Regions from separate parts of the Kaistia sp. SLG-1 genome, predicted to be linked through region 1. Evidence: predicted binding sites of a transcription regulator. Region 1 holds the regulator's gene; the other holds the start of a gene.
The links. Region 1 encodes PhoB, which activates phosphate uptake and scavenging genes when phosphate is short. Its sites were predicted from a motif close to TGTCATNNANCTGTCAT; they were not measured.
Positions count from the first base shown of each region.

Region 1 (5,421 bases):
ATCCTCTTCGTCATCACCTTCATCGTTCTCGCCGCGGCGCGCCTGCTGCTGCTGCGCATGAACGTCAAAGCCGGCAATTGAGGCGCGCGACCATGGCAAGCACTCTCAGCACAACCGGATATTCAGCCGCCTCGACGCCCGCCGCCCAGGCGATCTATCGCCGCCGCCGGCGCGGCAACGCCGTCCTGCTGACGCTCTCCGTCGGCGCCACCGCCTTCGGCCTGGCCTGGCTGGTGCTCATCCTGGGCGCGCTGCTCTACCAGGGCCTCAGCGGCCTCTCGCTGGCGGTGTTCACGGAAATGACGCCGCCGCCCGGCTCGGCCGGCGGCCTGCTGAACGCCATCTGGGGTAGCCTCCTGATGACCTTCGGCGGCGTCATCATCGGCACGCCGATCGGCATCCTCGCCGGCACCTACATGTCGGAATACGGCCGCAACAACAAGCTGACGACGATCGTCCGCTTCATCAACGACATCCTGCTGGCGGCGCCCTCGATCGTCATCGGCCTGTTCGTCTACGAGGTCATGGTCGTCCAGATGGGCCACTTCTCGGCGCTCGCCGGCATGGTCGCCCTCGCCATCCTGGTGATCCCGGTCGTCGTCCGCACCACGGAAGACATGCTCAACCTGGTGCCGAACCAGCTGCGTGAAGCGGCCGCGGCGCTCGGCCTGCCGCGCTCGGTCATGATCCGCCACGTCGCCTACAAGGCCGCGATGTCCGGCATCGTCACCGGCGTGCTGCTGGCGATCGCCCGCGTCTCCGGCGAGACCGCCCCGCTGCTCTTCACGGCGCTGAACAACCAGTTCTGGAGCACCAACCTCAACGCGCCGATGTCGTCGCTGCCGGTGACCATCTTCCAGTTCGCGCTGTCGCCCTATCCGGATTGGCAGAAGCTCGCCTGGACCGGCGCCCTCCTCATCACCTTTACCGTGCTGGCACTCAACATCGTCGCCCGCGCCTTCCTCAGCCCCAAGGCTTCCAAATGACCCAGACCGCGATGAACACGGCCGGCATGGCCGAGAAGATCTCGATCCGTAATCTGAAGTTCTTCTACGGCGACAACCTGGCGCTGAAGACGATCAACCTGCCGCTCTACGAGAAGAAGGTCACGGCGTTCATCGGCCCGTCGGGCTGCGGAAAGTCGACGCTGCTGCGGGTCCTCAACCGCATGTACGACCTCTACCCGCGCCAGCGCGCCGAGGGCGAGGTGATCTTCGACGGCCAGAACGTGCTGAACCCCGACCAGGACCGCAACATGCTGCGCGCCCGCGTCGGCATGGTGTTCCAGAAGCCGACGCCGTTCCCGATGTCGATCTACGAGAACATCGCCTTCGGCATCCGCCTCTACGAGAACATCTCGCGCTCCGAGATGGACGGCCGGGTCGAGGCGGCGCTGACGCGCGGCGCGCTCTGGAACGAGGTCAAGGACAAGCTGCATTCGAGCGGCCTCAGCCTCTCGGGCGGCCAGCAGCAGCGCCTCTGCATCGCCCGCACCATCGCGGTGCGGCCGGAAGTCGTGCTGTTCGACGAGCCCTGCTCGGCGCTCGATCCGATCTCGACCGCGAAGATCGAGGAACTGATCGACGAGCTGACGACCGACTACACGATCGCCATCGTCACGCACAACATGCAGCAGGCGGCGCGCGTCTCCGACTACACCGCCTTCATGTATCTCGGCGAGCTGATCGAGTTCGACGAGACGACGAAGATCTTCACGTCGCCGAGCGACAAGCGCACCCAGGACTACATCACCGGACGCTTCGGCTGAGGCCGGGCGGACGTAGGAGCACGAGATGTCCGAACATATTGTTTCCCGCTACGACGAAGAGCTCAATGACGTCGCCCGCCGCATCGCCGAGATGGGCGGCATGGCGGAGCGCCTGGTCGACGTTGCCGTCGGTGCTCTGATCCGGGTCGACACGGCCACCGCCAAGCAGGTGATCGCCGACGACAAGAAGCTCGACGCACTGCAGCGCGAATGCGAAGAGCGCGCCATCATGATCATCGCCCGGCGCCAGCCGATGGCGATGGACCTGCGCGAAGTCATCGCGGCGCAGCGCATCGCCAGCGATCTCGAGCGCATCGGCGATCTGGCCAAGAACATCGCCAAGCGCGTCATGGCGCTCGATGGCCAGCTCCAGTCGAAGCGCTTCAACACCGGCGTCGAGCACATGGCGGAGCTGTCGCTGACCCAGCTCAAGGACGTGCTGGACGCCTATGCGAGCCGCGACGTCGACCAGGCCTATGAAGTCTGGAAGCGCGACGAAGAAATCGACGCCATGTACACGTCGCTCTTCCGCGAGCTTCTGACCTACATGATGGAAGATCCGCGCAACATCACCTTCTGCACGCATCTCCTGTTCTGCGCCAAGAACATCGAGCGCATCGGCGATCACGCCACCAACATCGCCGAGACGGTCTACTATGTCGTCACCGGCCAGGTGCTCGCCGAAGACCGCCCGAAGCAGGACGAGTCGAGCACGACTGCCGTCAACTATGAGAAGAACTGACGGTATCGTCAGCCACACCCCAGGAATTCGTGAATGACGCCACGCGTTATGATCGTCGAGGATGAGGAGGCGCTGAGCCTCCTCCTCCGTTACAATCTGGAAGCGGAAGGGTACACGGTCGAGGTCGTGCCGCGCGGCGATGACGCCGAGATGCGCCTCCTCGAAACCGTGCCCGACCTGCTGCTGCTCGACTGGATGCTGCCGGGGATCTCCGGCATCGAGCTCTGCCGCCGGCTCCGTGCCCGCGACGCCACGCGCACGCTGCCGGTGATCATGCTCACCGCCCGCGGCGAGGAGCAGGAGCGCATCCGCGGTCTCGCCACCGGCGCCGACGACTATGTCGTCAAGCCGTTCTCCGTGCCGGAGCTGATGGCGCGCGTGCGGGCGATCCTGCGCCGCTCGCGGCCCGAGGTGATCGCCACGCTGCTGCGCGCCGGCGACATCGAGCTCGATCGCGAGACGCACCGCGTCCGCCGCTCGGGGCGCGAGCTGCATCTCGGCCCGACCGAGTTCCGCCTGCTCGAATATCTGATGAAGAGCCCCGGCCGCGTGTTTTCACGCGAACAGTTGCTGGATGGGGTCTGGGGTCGTGACGTCTATGTCGACGAGCGCACCGTCGACGTCCATATCGGCCGCCTGCGCAAGGCGGTGAACCGCGGCCGCGTCAAGGATCCGATCCGCACCGTGCGCGGCTCCGGCTATTCCTTCGACGACCAGTTCGCGATGGCCTGAGGCAACCACTCCGCGTGAACCCTCCCCTTGAGGGAGGGTCGCCAGATGCGAGATAGTCCGGGGGGCTGCCGTGGCTGCCTCCGGCACGGCTTCTTCCGGGGAGGACCACCTCCTGCCTTCGCCTCCCCCTGAGGGGGAGGTCGGACCGCAGGTCCGGGAGAGGGTTTAGGGAACCCTCCGGATAGACCGTAAACCCTCACCCGCCGCACTTCGTGCGTCGACCTCTCCCTCAGGGAGAGGTGAGGGGCGAGCTTCGGATCCGCCTTCAAGAGCTAAAGAACAAGAAGCCGCGTGCGGGACAGAATCCCGGCGCGGCTTTCTGTTGTTGGCAAGGGGAGGCCGGAAAACAAATCGGCCGTGCGCCTCGATGGAGGACGGCACGGCCGGGATTGCGGCTGGTCTCGTCGGCGCGCCAGGCGCCGGAGCCAGCGTCAGGCCGGCGCGATCAGGCGCCGACGGCCTTCTTCTGGCGGCGGTCATGCACCGGCTGGTAGGCGACGCGCGAATGATATTCGCAGTAGGGAATGCCGGAGTTCGACCGCTGGCCGCAGAAATGGAAATCCTCGGTGCTCGGGTCGCCGATCGGCCATTTGCAGGTCTGTTCGGTGAGCGTGAGGATCGTGGCATGCAGGCTGATCGGCACGACGACGTCGTCCGAGCCGGCCGGGCGGGGCATGCGCCGCGGTTCCGGCACGATCTGGCCGAGCGGCTTCAGCGCGGTATTGCCCGCCACCAGCGGCCTGACAGGATTGGGGCGGCCCGTCGTTGCGGATCGGCCATTGCTGGTCGTCGCAGGCTTGCGGGCGCGAGCCACCGGCGTCGAAGCCGGCTTGGCGCGACCCGACAGGCTCAGCCGATGTACCTTGCCGATGACCGCATTGCGCGTTACGCCGCCAAGCTCCGAGGCGATCTGGCTCGCGCTCAAACCGTCGGTCCAGAGCTTCTTCAGCAACTCAACCCGTTCGTCCGTCCAAGTCATAGCGTGTCCTTGTCGGTCGGAGCGATACCCGGAATCCTGTCGCGGTCGTCGGCCAGGGGGCATGACGACTTTGAACGCGATACTTGGGTCAGGGGGAGGTACCGGCTCGATATTTCGTATCTTAACGGTTATTAAGATACTATATGGCCTGACTCGGTGACAAGAGTCGGCAGGAATCCTAGATGTGGATCCTTGCGTTTTCCCCAACTTGCGGTCTCGGCCCCGAACCGTGAGTCGGGTCAATCGCTTAGCCGCCGCCGAGGCCCCTCCGCCGCCGTTTTCATTGACACAAAACGTCACGACCGTGATATAAGGGCAACGCAAAAAGGTGCTGCCCGGCGCGTCGGCCTCGGGTGGCACTTTTGATTTTTGGCACCCATTTCCGTGGTTTCATCCGAAGGAGGGGATATGAACGCCCCCGATAGCAGCGTAAAAAAGACCTCGTCCAGCCTCTTTGACACCTTTGCGCGTGCACCGCTCGAGTTCGAGCGAGGCGAGGGGGCCTGGGTCTTTACGCGAGACGGGGACGCTTATCTCGATTTCTCCGCCGGCATCGCGGTGAACACGCTCGGCCATGCCAACCCGGTCCTTGTGCAGGCGCTGACCGAACAGGCCGGCAAGCTCTGGCACACGTCGAACCTGTTCCGGATCCCCGGCCAGGAGAAGCTCGCCGACACGCTGGTCGCCAACTCCTTCGCCGACCGCGTCTTCTTCGCCAATTCGGGCGCCGAGGCCAACGAGGCCGCGATCAAGACGGCGCGGCGCTACCACTATGTCAACGGCCAGCCCGAGCGGTTCCGCATCCTCACCATCGAGGGCGCGTTCCACGGCCGGACGCTGGCGACGCTCGCCGCCGGCGGTCAGCAGAAATATCTCGACGGCTTCGGCCCGAAGGCGGACGGTTTCGACCAGGTGCCGTTCGGCGACATGGCGGCGATCAAGGCGGCGGTGACGCCGGCGACGGCGGCGATCATGATCGAGCCGATCCAGGGCGAAGGCGGCGTGCGCTCCTTCCCGACCGATTTCCTGCGCGAGCTCCGGGCGCTTTGCGACGCCGAGGGCATGCTGCTGATCATGGACGAGGTCCAGACCGGCATTGGCCGCACCGGCAAGCTGTTCGCCTATGAGTGGACTGGCATCGCCCCGGACATCCTGACGGCGGCCAAGGGCATCGGCGGCGGCTTCCCGCTCGGCGCGTGC
Region 1 covers NZ_AP048544.1:816,454-821,874, forward strand. Annotated here, with positions in the region: gene pstC (phosphate ABC transporter permease subunit PstC) at 1-81, shown strand, start outside; gene pstA (phosphate ABC transporter permease PstA) at 93-986, shown strand; gene pstB (phosphate ABC transporter ATP-binding protein PstB) at 983-1,768, shown strand; gene phoU (phosphate signaling complex protein PhoU) at 1,794-2,510, shown strand; gene phoB (phosphate regulon transcriptional regulator PhoB) at 2,544-3,242, shown strand; gene AC6HZP_RS03690 (GcrA family cell cycle regulator) at 3,688-4,221, opposite strand; gene AC6HZP_RS03695 (aspartate aminotransferase family protein) at 4,630-5,421, shown strand, end outside.

Region 2 (5,421 bases), 2.6 Mb from region 1:
CGGCAAGATCCTGAAGCTGCCCCGCGGTGGCGAAGCCCGCTACATGCTCTCGGTGGAGACCATTCTCTCGGTCGATCCGGGCGCGACGGTCCACGCCGGTGACGTGCTGGCGCGTATTCCGACGGAAGGCGCCAAGACGCGCGACATCACGGGCGGTCTGCCGCGCGTGGCGGAGCTGTTCGAGGCCCGTCGTCCGAAGGATCACGCCATCATCGCCGAGATGGACGGCACGATCCGCTTCGGCCGCGACTACAAGAACAAGCGTCGCGTCATCGTCGAGCCGGCCGAGGGTTCGGTCGGCATCGATGGCGAGCCGCTGGAGCCGATCGAGTACCTGATCCCGAAGGGCAAGCCGTTCCATCTCCAGGAAGGCGACGCCGTGGAGAAGGGCGACTACATCATGGACGGCAACCCGGCGCCGCATGACATCCTGGCGATCAAGGGCGTGGAGGCACTCGCGGCCTACCTCGTCAACGAAATCCAGGACGTCTACCGACTGCAGGGCGTGCAGATCAACGACAAGCACATCGAGGTGATCGTTCGCCAGATGCTGCAGAAGGTCGAGATCTTCGATGCCGGCGAGACCGAGTTCTTCAACGGCGAGCAGGTCGATCGTCTCGAGTTCGACCTGATCAACGACAAGGCGAAGGCCGAGGGCAAGAAGCCCGCAGCCGGAAACCCTGTGCTGCTCGGTATCACCAAGGCCAGCCTGCAGACGCGTTCGTTCTTCTCGGCCGCGTCCTTCCAGGAGACGACCCGCGTCCTCACCGAGGCGGCCGTCAACGGCAAGATCGATCCGCTCGATGGTCTCAAGGAGAACATCATCGTCGGTCGTCTGATCCCGGCGGGTACGGGCGGCACGATGGGCCGCATCCGCGAGATCGCGACCAAGCGCGACGACCTGATCCTCGAGGAGCGTCGTCGTTCCTCGGCGGCGTCGGCTCCGGCCGCAGCGCCGGCCGGCCTGCTCGGCGATCTGACCAACGCGGCCGAGTAATCGGCCTGCCACAGGACTGGGAAAAGGCCGCCTTCGGGCGGCCTTTTTCGTGCCACGGGCCGGGCTGCCGCCCGTTGGCCATAATGAGTCCATCTTGTCATGTGGATGGGGTAGGGTGTTCTCCGGTCCGGCTGCCTCTCGAGGTAGTGCGTCGTGCTTTTCGGGGGTAGTTCGACTTGCGTAACGTCTCGGTTCTGATCAGGACGTCTGTCACCAGCCTTGTCGTCATCGGTCTGCTGGCGGGCTGCGCCGGCCGTCCGAAGGACGTGCTTTTGCCGGTGGAGATCGGAACGCCGGTGCCCGGCGCGACCACGGTCGACATGGCCGTCGCCACCACCCGCCAGCGCTCCACCGTGCCGGGCCAGATGTTCACCGGCGAGCGCGGCCGCGCCATCGATTTCGCCAACATCGTCGTCTCGGTCCCGCCGGACGCCGTGCGCAAGCAGGGCGACGTGCAGTGGCCGAAGAAGCTGCCGGGCAATCCCGCGACGGATTTCGTGACAGTCAAGGCGCAGGACATGGACCTCGCGCAGGCCAAGGTCTGGTTCAATCGCCAGATCAAGCAGTCGCCCCGCCGCCAGGCGCTCGTCTTCATCCACGGCTTCAACAACCGGTTCGAGGACGCCGTCTATCGCTTCGCGCAGATCGTGCACGACTCGGATGCCAAGGTGGTGCCGATCCTCTTCACCTGGCCGTCGCGCGGCAGCGTCCTCTCCTATGGCTATGATCGCGAGAGCAACAACTATTCCCGCGATGCGCTCGAACTGCTGCTGAAGGCGCTCGCCGACGACCCGAATGTCGACGAGGTGTCGATCCTGGCGCACTCGATGGGCAATTGGGTCGCGCTCGAGGCGCTGCGCCAGATGGCCATTCGCGACAAGCGCGTCTCGCCCAAGATCAAGAACGTCATGCTGGCGGCGCCGGATGTCGACGTCGACGTGTTCCGCCGCCAGATGGTGGATATCGGGCCGAAGGGGCCGAGCTTCACCCTGTTCGTCTCGCGCGACGACCGCGCCCTGCAGGTTTCCCGCCGCGTCTGGGGCAATGTCGAGCGCCTCGGCCAGATCGACGTGGCGCAGGAGCCCTATGCGTCTGAGATGGCGGCCGACAACATCAACGTCATCGACCTGACCAAGCTCCACACCGACGACAAGCTCAACCACGCGAAGTTCGCGGCGAGCCCCGAAGTCGTGCAGCTGATCGGGACGCGTCTGGCGTCCGGCCAGCCGATGACCGATTCCCATATCGCGCTCGGCGACAAGCTGGTGGCGGTCACCACGGGCGCGGCGGCGAGTGTCGGCACGGCCGCCGGCCTGATCGTTTCCGCGCCGGTTGCGGTCATCGATCCGAGGACCCGCGATACCTATGACGACCAGATCAAGGCGTTCGGCAAATCGCTGACCGACAACGCCGCCTCGACGGGCGACCTGCTGAAGCCCGAGGGCAGCGTCTCTTACTGAGGCGCCTATCTGAATGCGGCCTCGCTCGCGCCGGACGCGCGGGCGAGATGGACCCGCCGCCGGACTGTTCGGTGGCCTGTCATGGTTGTGACATCCCCGCGTCGCTCGCCTGTGACGTGCGGGGCCTAGGAGATCTCCATTCCTTTGAACGGAGATTCGTCCATGTCGCTTCGCCATGCCCTTCTCGCCGGTCTGTCGCTCGTCGCCATGGCGGCGGGTGCTGCCGCCGCCGAGCCCCGCCAGTTCGACGCCGTGCTGAGCCAGCACGCGATCCTGCCGGCGCAGAGCTTCGCCGTTCCCCCGGCCGACGCGCCGGCCTCCCTCAATATGACCGGCCGCTTCACGGGCACCGGCGCCGATTTCGGTCGTCGCTTCGACCGCCTCTATTCGATCGTCGACGAGACGACCGGCCTCGCCCGTCCCTTCGCGGGCCAGGCCGTGCAGGGCTTCTCCGGCATCCGCGCGCTCGGCGACGGCACCTATGTCGTGCTGACCGATAACGGCTTCGGCTCCAAGGCCAATTCCGGCGACGCGATGATCATGTTCCACATCGTCAAGCCGGACTGGGAGACGGGCCGCGTTGCCGTCCTGAAGACGATCTTCGCCAAGGATCCGAACCGCGTCGTGCCGTTCCGGATCGTCAACGAGAATACCGACGCCCGCTATCTGACCGGCGCGGACTTCGATCCCGAGAGCATCCAGAAGGTCGGCGACAATTTCTGGATCGGCGACGAGTTCGGCCCGTACCTGCTCGAGGTCGCGGCCGACGGCACGGTGCTGAGCCTCAAGGAGACGGTCGTCAACGGTGTCGCCTATCGCAGCCCCGACAACTACGCCGTCCAGATGCCGGGCGGCCCCGACAAGCCGATGCCGGAATTCAACGTCCGTCGCTCCAAGGGTTTTGAGGGCATGGCCCTCTCCGCCGACGGCAAGACGCTGCATCCGATGCTCGAAGGCGCGCCCTGGGACGCGGCGGCCGGCAAGTACCTGGAGAAGGGCGGCAAGTCCGTCCTGCCGATCTTCGATTTCGACATCGCCACGAAGGGCTTCGCCGACAAGGTCCGCTACTATCCACTCGAGGATTTCGGCAACGCCATCGGCGACTTCAACATGATCGATGCCACCCGCGCCCTGGTGATCGAGCGCGACGGCGGCGAGGGTGACCCGCGCGATGGCTGGGCCACCGAGCCGGCGAAGTTCAAGCGCGTCTACCTTATCGATCTCTCCAAGACCGATGCCGACGGCGTCGTCCGCAAGATCGGCTATATTGACCTGATGGGGATCAAGGACCCGAACGGCGTCGCCCGCGCCGGCTCGAAGGACGGCATCTTCACCTTCCCGTTCGAGACGATCGAGAATGTCGATCGCATCGACGAGACCCACATCATCGTCGCCGACGACAACAACTTCCCGTTCTCGGTCGGCCGTGAGAAGGGCAAGGCCGACAACAACGAGTTCATCGTGCTCGAGGTCGGCGACTTCCTGAAGGCGCAGTAGCGCTCCCGACGTTCCGGCGTTCACCATAGGGAAGGGTCGCCTCCGGGCGGCCCTTTTCCTTTTGTGCCGAACGCTCTAGCAATACCGCTGGGGAAGCCCGGCGGCCGGAACGCCGCGCGGCTGAACATTGCGCTTCGCGGAAGCGCGCCCGGGGAGGGGCCATCATGAAACTTCTGATACTGGTCGCGGCAAGCCTCGCGCTGTCCGGCGCGGCCGCGCATGCCGAAGAGAGCTACAAGCCTTCGGTGAAGGTGAAGCGCATCCTGCAGACCACCACGACGACCAGTGGCGATCCGATCCGCTATCCCGATGTCGCGGATCCCGAGGTGCAGACGCTGATCGTCGAAATTCCGCCAGGCGGCGAGACGGGGTGGCACACCCATCCGGTCCCGGCCTATGCCTATATCCTCGCCGGCACGATCGAGGTGGAGAGCGAAGGCGGGCCCAAGCGATTCTTCAAGGCGGGGGATTCGTTCGCCGAAATGGTCGATCATCGCCACAACGGCCGAGTCGTCGGTGAAGAAACCGTTCGAATCCTGATGATCGTAACCGGTCAGAAAGGAATCGCGTTCTCGACCCGGACGGCAGCGCCGAAATGAATCGGACGCTGAGTCAGCTGCGGGCGTGGGCACGGCTCGGTGTTCGCAACAAAAGTGCGTGACGGGGTGTTTCCGTTGGCATAAATTGCCGAGATCGCGGGTGCGATGCGCAAACGTTGCGGCGGACGGGCTGTCGAAAAGAACCCCACACAGGGGTTGACTGGAACGGTCCAAATAAGTAGGTTCCGCAAGCTTTCAGGCAGGTGGTAAGCCCAAATTTTCCAGCGACGACGCGTTGCGGAGTTCAGGTTTAGACACTGTCGGGATCGAAACAGACGTTAGAACGACACGCACGATCGCGGTGAAAGCCGTGATCCTCTGCATTTCGTAGCGCCTCCGCTCTTAGCGGTACGGGCGCTCTTTGTTCATGGCCGAACGGTTGTGGCAAAGGTGCGAAAGCGGAGAGAAACAGAACCGTAGGCTAGCTGAAAGGCGAAGCATGCCGACAATTAACCAGCTCATCCGCAAGCCGCGTCAAGCCCCGGCGAAGCGGAACAAGGTTCCGGCGCTGCAGGAGAACCCGCAGAAGCGCGGTGTTTGCACTCGCGTCTATACGACCACTCCGAAGAAGCCGAACTCGGCACTTCGTAAGGTCGCGAAGGTTCGCCTGACCAATGGCTTCGAGGTCATTGGCTACATTCCGGGCGAAGGCCACAACCTGCAGGAGCACTCTGTCGTCATGATCCGTGGCGGCCGCGTCAAGGATCTGCCGGGCGTGCGCTACCACATTCTGCGCGGCGTGCTCGACACCCAGGGTGTCAAGAACCGCAAGCAGCGTCGCTCCAAGTACGGCGCGAAGCGTCCGAAGTAATAGGGAACAGGATCCATGTCCCGTCGCCATAGTGCAGAGAAGCGCGAGATCATCCCG
Region 2 covers NZ_AP048544.1:3,441,713-3,447,133, reverse strand. Annotated here, with positions in the region: gene rpoC (DNA-directed RNA polymerase subunit beta') at 1-997, shown strand, start outside; gene AC6HZP_RS15760 (alpha/beta hydrolase) at 1,174-2,457, shown strand; gene AC6HZP_RS15755 (esterase-like activity of phytase family protein) at 2,620-3,954, shown strand; gene AC6HZP_RS15750 (cupin domain-containing protein) at 4,119-4,553, shown strand; gene rpsL (30S ribosomal protein S12) at 4,993-5,364, shown strand; gene rpsG (30S ribosomal protein S7) at 5,380-5,421, shown strand, end outside.
Region 2: a site for PhoB is predicted at 2,535-2,551, ahead of AC6HZP_RS15755 (esterase-like activity of phytase family protein). Genes of this name have one in related genera too.